DNA from 2 places in the Pseudidiomarina sp. genome. Region 2 is predicted to be linked to the other one. Evidence: predicted binding sites of a transcription regulator. Region 2 holds the regulator's gene; the other holds the start of a gene.

Region 1 (3,425 bases), on a different contig from region 2:
AAAATGCAAGAAACTCATGATTGCCGTTTTATGTTGGTTGATTTGCACGCGATTACGGTGCGTCAGGATCCAGAAAAACTGCGTGAGGCAACATTAGACGGCTTGGCGCTTTATATGGCCTGCGGTTTAGACCCAGAAAAAAGTATTATTTTCGTGCAATCGCACGTGCCTGAACATGCCCAGTTGGCTTGGGTCTTGAATTGTTACACCCAAATGGGTGAGTTGAATCGTATGACGCAGTTTAAAGACAAGTCAGATAGGCACGCACATAACATCAATGCCGGTTTGTTTACCTATCCAGCATTGATGGCGGCAGATATTTTACTTTATCAGGCAAATGAAGTGCCGGTCGGCAACGACCAGAAGCAACATCTTGAATTAGCGCGGGACGTGGCAACGCGGTTCAACAACATCTATGGTGATGTGTTCACCATACCAGACCCGTTCATTCCGGAAGTTGGTGCGCGCGTTATGAGCCTGCAAGAGCCCACCAAGAAAATGTCAAAGTCTGACGAAAACCCAAATAATTTTATTGGATTACTGGAAGACCCGAAGAAAATCACCAAAAAATTAAAGCGCGCAGTAACTGACTCTGATGAGCAAGCCCGCATTTATTTTGATACCGAAGAAAAACCTGGTGTATCTAATCTGCTGTCAATTTTGTCGGCAGCAACAGGCAAGTCAATTGCCGATTTGGTGCCTGCATACGAAGATAAAATGTATGGTCATTTAAAGGGTGATACGGCTGATGCCGTTGTGGCTATGTTAGAACCAATTCAACAGCGATACCAAGAGCTGCGCAATAATCGTGATTACCTGAATCAGGTTATGGCGAATGGGGCCGACGCAGCAAGTGCCCATGCTGCGAAGACGCTACGGAAGGTTTATGACGTTATTGGATTCGTACCGCGGCCATAATTTATGCTGTTAATGATCGATAACTATGACTCATTCACCCACAATGTTGTGCGTTATTTTCGGGAATTAGACGCACAGGTGCATGTTGTTCGTAACGATCAAATATCTCTTGAAGAAATCAGCGAACTACCACTTAGCGGCATTGTTATTTCTCCCGGCCCTTGTACACCGAATGAGGCTGGGATTTCTTTGCAGGTAATTCGCCATTTTGCTGGTAAGTTACCCATACTGGGAGTTTGTCTTGGGCATCAAGCCATAGGTCAGGCATTTGGCGCTAGCGTGGTGCGTGCTGAGCATGTAATGCACGGTAAAACGTCGGTACTGCATCATGAAAATGACGGGTTGTTCAAAGGCTTACCAAGCCCATTTCAGGTTGCACGTTATCACTCACTCGTTTTAGCGCCCAGCTCCATTCCCAAAGAACTTATTGTGGACGCGTGGACTGAAGCTAAAGATGGCTCACGTGAGGTCATGGCAATTCGCCATGCGGAGATGCCAATCTGGGGCGTTCAATATCACCCCGAGGCAATTGAAACCGAGTATGGGCACCAGGTTTTGGGGCAGTTTTTAGCCTTTTGTGTGGCCAGACAAGTGTCATTTTTGCGTTAACTATTCACTCAGGTTTGCCGCTTCATGCATACTTATGCAGGCGCGCTGCAAAATAAACTAACTCTCCGAAATCCCCCGTTTTTTCTACGCTTGAAGCACGACAGCGATGCTTTTTTCTGCAATAATATGCGCACTAAATACGGCTATTATTCAGCGGCCAAACTAAACTAATTTGCATGGCAACGAGGGAACCTTATGACTGCTACGATCAACGTAAATCGCGCTTTATTTGATGAAGTGATGGTGCCGAACTATAACCCGGCAAAAATGATTCCAGTGAAAGGTGAAGGGTCTCGTGTTTGGGATCAGGAAGGCAAAGAATATGTCGATTTTGCTGGCGGTATTGCAGTCAACTGTTTAGGACACTGCCACCCAGCGATGGTTAAAGCGCTAACAGAGCAAGGTAACAAGCTCTGGCATTTGAGCAACGTATTTACTAACGAGCCAGCAATTCGTTTGGCCAAGAAATTAACAGATGCGACCTTCGCTGATCGTGTGTATTTTGCCAACTCAGGCGCCGAAGCTAATGAAGCAGCATTAAAACTGGCACGTCGCTGGGCACTTGATAAATTTGGTTCAGAAAAGAATCAAATTATTGCATTCAATAAAGGCTTTCACGGTCGCACTTTCTTTACCGTTACTGTGGGTGGCCAACCTGCGTACTCAGAGGGCTTTGGTCCGAAGCCTGGTGCGGTAGAACACGTTGATTATAACGACCTTGCTGCACTTGAAAAGCTCATGTCTGACCAAACCTGTGCGGTAATGATGGAACCTCTGCAAGGCGAAGGCGGCGTTATTAGCCCTGATGCAGACTTCGTAAAGGGCGTGCGTGCGCTATGTGATAAATACAATGCGTTGTTGGTGTTCGATGAAGTTCAAACAGGGTTTGGTCGTACCGGAAGCCTGTACGCATACCAGCAACTTGGTGTGAGCCCAGATATTCTATCAACCGCTAAAGCGCTTGGTGGTGGTTTCCCGATTGGTGCAATGTTAACAACGGATGAGATTGCCCAGCATTTGAAGCCAGGCACCCACGGCAGCACTTATGGTGGTAACCCATTAGCTTGTGCTGTTGCTGAAGCTGTATTTGATGTCGTAAATACCAGTGACGTGCTTGAAGGTGTGAAGGTACGTGAGCAGTTGTTCAAAAACAAACTGCAGGAAATTAATGAAAAATACGGCATTTTCAAAGACATTCGCGGCAAAGGCTTGCTAATCGGTGCAGAGTTGAATGAGAAGTTTGACGGCAAAGCACGTGATTTTCTAAACGCCGCAGCCGATGAAGGCACCATGGTCCTGATTGCTGGGCCAAGCGTTATCCGTTTTACACCGTCGTTGATTATCCCCGAGCAAGATATTGTTGAAGGGCTGGCGCGATTTGAGCGAGCAGTCGCAAAGCTTGCTGGCTAAGCCAAACGGAGACACCTTATGCTAGTGGTTCGTCCGATTAAGCCGCAGGATTATGCGGCGCTCTACCGGTGTGCAGTTGAATCAGGTCACGGGTTTACCTCATTGCCTGTAGACGAGGATTTATTGCGTCGCCGCATTGCTCGCGCTCAAGAAGCCTTTGCGCGCGAACAGGTGAGTGAGCCCGGTGATGAGGGCTATTTGTTTGTCATGGAAGATACGGACACCGGAGAAGTGGTTGGCTGCAGCGCTATCGAAGCTGCAGTTGGCCTGTCCGATGCCTTTTATCATTACCGTTTAGGTAAGGTGACACACCATTCAAAAGAATTGGATATCTACAACGCACTCGAAACACTCACGCTGTGTAATGATTACACCGGGTTCAGTGAATTATGCACGTTGTTTTTACGCGAGCCGTTTAGAAAGAATATGAATGGTCGTGTGCTGTCACGCTTCCGCATGTTGTTTATGGCTGAATTTAGAAACCGCTT
Region 2 (3,425 bases):
CAAGCGGTTTGCTGAACCATGTAGCGCGGAACCGAACGTAACCGTTCTAAATAATTCTGATAATCGTCAAAGCTCCGAAAGCTGGCGTTACGCACCATGAAGCCAAGGTTACTATGAAAGCCACCTTCAGCGTTTAGCGGCATATAATGTTCTTTGTAGGTGTAGCCATCCACTAAGTTTTGTAACCGGTAGGTCAGCATGCGGTGGTTGATTTGATTTTGTCGTGACAGTGCAGACACGTCCACCTGTTGCAACTGGGCTAACCAAACTTTCTGTTCCTCGGCGCGCTCGGCAAGGGCAGCGGCAGACATATCGGGCAATTGATTACCTTGCTGAGAGCCCTGTGCTTGCAGTTGTTCAAAAATGCCGTCAGCCAGTTCACTGTATCGGCTATCGGCACTCTCGGCCGCTTGCTGAGTGGCAGCTGCATTGGCCTGTGACGCGGTTTCTTGCGTGCTGGCGCAACCGCTAAGCAGCAGGGCAATGGCTGTCGCTGCTAAGCTGGTTTTAAACAGAGTTTTGGTGTTGGACTGTGCGGGTGTTCCTGAACGCATGATATCTCCGGCAATTGATTCAAACAGTTACATATTAACCTATGACATGAGTTTGCTAGACTTTATAATCTACATCAGTGTCAAAATATGGTAAAAACCATCATGAAAGAAAACCAATCTATCGCACAAACGCGCATGGCGCTACAAGCACGATGCGACCGACACGCAGTATTTGGCGAGGAATCTACGAGGAATCTATGACGCACGCACAGACAGGGATATACGCGGAACCCAATTTACACGGGGTGACCTTGTTGTTGAATGTCATGACAGATGACGTGGCTCATGTGCGCCGTAAACTCGCCAGAGTTCCTCAGTTGCTTGAAGACTTAGACCTACGCTTCTCAGAAGCCATGCTCAATGGCTACATTGCCATTGGCAGCGACTATTGGGACGTGGTGTACCCAGAGTCACGGCCGCTGCAACTTACCGGCTTCCCAGATTTGAACGATGGTGACCGCCAAGCCCCGCGCGAGTCAGTCGATTTGATGCTCTGTGTGCGTTCTGATCGCTTCGATGTAAATTTTCAGGCCGCGCGCACCTTGATGGAGTGGCTGGGGCACGACGTTGAACTGATCGATCAAATCAACACGTTCCGCTTTATGGACGGGCGCGATTTGCTCGGCTTTATTGATGCACCGGATAATCCGCGTGGCATGCGCCGTCGTGAAATCGCCTTAGTCAATGATGACCCAGTTTTTAAAGGCGGCAGCTACATATTCAGTCAGCGCTTTCGTTATGACCTGCGGCGCTGGGAACAATTAAGCACCGAAATTCAAGAACACGTGATAGGGCGTAAAAAAGTTACCGGCGAGCGGATCAGCGAAGCGGTATTAAGTATGGTTACCCATACCCAAAAAGCACGTTTGGTAGACGCCAAGGAACAACCCTTGGAATTATTGCGCCAGAATATGCCGTGGGGTAATTTACGTGAACAAGGGCTGCTGGGTATGTATATGACTGGAAAGCCGCAGCACGTTATCCATTGGCTTAAAAATCGTTACATTGCAGACGAGCAGGGCGATTATGATCCGTTGCTGGATTACATTGAAGCTGTAAGTAACGCGGCCTTCTTCGCCCCTTCAATCGATTTTTTGAAAAGCAAAAGCGATATTAGTCGTTAGATATTTGATATTAGAAAAACACTGTTACATCATATCTAATATCTAATATCTAATATCTAATATCTAATATCTAATATCTAATATCGTGGTTGCCCTTCGAAGAGTTTTTTGACATTCTGCAGTGTGAAATCAATCTCTGACACCTTCAGCGGTGCAATGAAAATTGTATCATCGCCAGCAATTGTGCCCAGCACACCTTCTTGTTTGCCGACCGAATCAAGCAAGCGAGCAATTAACTGGGCTGCCCCCGGCGTAGTACGAATAATCACCATCACATCATTGTGTTGTATATCCAAAACAAGCTGGGTTAATGGTGCGCGGGTGCTTGGAATGCCCAATTCTGCGGGCAGGCAGTACACCATTTCTTGCCGCGCATTGCGGGTTCGTACTGCCCCATACTTGCTTAATAAACGCGAAACCTTTGACTGACTAATATTGGCAAAGCCTTGTTCTTTAAGGGCATCGACAATGTCGCCTTGCGAACCGTAACGTTCTTCTTTTAGCAACGCCTTAAAGGCTTCAATCATGTCGTCTGGCTTTTTGTTTGGCATAAGTTTGGCTCAATCAACGCATCAAATTAATCCTCAATCATATACAGCCAGCACCGTAACGCAAGTGTTTCCGAGCACTTACGCAGCAGCTGCTTGGTTGTAATTTGGCCGAAAAAGGAGTAAAGTTTTCGCCCTAAAATATCCCCACACAAATGGATGGAGTCTGAGATGAAAGTTGCAGTTTTAGGTGCTGCTGGCGGTATCGGCCAAGCATTATCATTACTTTTGAAAACCCAATTACCTGCTGGTTCTGAATTGGCGTTATACGACGTAGCGCCTGTAGTACCTGGTGTTGCTGTTGATCTGAGCCACATCCCTACTGCGGTATCTGTTGCTGGTTATGGTAAAGACGACTTAGCGTCAGCTTTAGTTGGTGCCGACATCGTGTTGATTCCTGCGGGCGTACCACGCAAGCCAGGCATGGACCGTTCAGACTTGTTCAACATCAACGCAGGCATCGTTGCGAACTTGGTTGAAGCAATTGCTGATAACTGCCCGAAAGCTTGTGTGGGTATTATTACCAACCCGGTGAACACCACAGTTGCTATCGCCAAGAAAGTACTTGAGAAAAAAGGCGTTTACGACAAAAACAAATTGTTCGGCGTGACCACCCTGGACGTGATTCGTGCTGAAACATTTGTGGCAGAAATTCATGGCAAAAACCCAGCTGAAGTAACCGTTCCAGTTATTGGCGGCCACAGCGGTACTACTATTTTGCCATTGCTGTCACAAACCGGTTTAAGCTTCTCAGACGAGCAAATTGAAGCGCTAACCAAGCGTATTCAAAATGCTGGCACCGAAGTTGTTGAAGCAAAAGCTGGCGGCGGCTCTGCAACCCTTTCAATGGGTCAGGCAGCAGCGCGCTTCTGTTTATCGTTGGTTAAAGCAATGGAAGGTGACAACAGCGTTGTTGAATGCACCTACGTTGAAACAGACGGCAAAGACGCTTTGTTCTTCGCACACCCAGTGCGTTTGGGCAAAAATGGTATTGAAGAAATTCTGCCATACGGCAAACTGAGCGCTTACGAAGAAAAAGCAAAAGCTGACATGTTGGGCGGTTTGAAAGCTGATATCCAAGCTGGCTTAGACTTCGTTAAATAAGCCTTTAACCGAAAAGGCTGAATCATGCCAAAGCAGAGTGTCTTACCACCCCTTGTGATAAGCACTCTGCTTTTGTGTTTCTACTACCTGCTGAT

Evidence for each region. The regulator ArgR, encoded in region 2, controls arginine synthesis, uptake and breakdown. The targets are predictions, from matches to a motif close to ANTGAATANNTATTCANT.
Region 1: the regulator ArgR is predicted to act here: its motif matches at 1,551-1,568, upstream of ACN0UN_RS05185 (aspartate aminotransferase family protein).

What each region holds. Positions count from the first base shown of each region.
Region 1 is NZ_JBLWWR010000004.1:42,657-46,081, reverse strand. It holds gene trpS (tryptophan--tRNA ligase) at 1-918, shown strand, start outside; gene ACN0UN_RS05190 (anthranilate synthase component II) at 922-1,527, shown strand; gene ACN0UN_RS05185 (aspartate aminotransferase family protein) at 1,735-2,937, shown strand; gene astA (arginine N-succinyltransferase) at 2,956-3,425, shown strand, end outside.
Region 2 is NZ_JBLWWR010000002.1:139,878-143,302, forward strand. It holds gene ACN0UN_RS03540 (DUF885 domain-containing protein) at 1-554, opposite strand, end outside; gene ACN0UN_RS03545 (Dyp-type peroxidase) at 752-1,678, shown strand; gene argR (transcriptional regulator ArgR) at 1,756-2,229, opposite strand; gene mdh (malate dehydrogenase) at 2,398-3,330, shown strand; gene rrtA (rhombosortase) at 3,355-3,425, shown strand, end outside.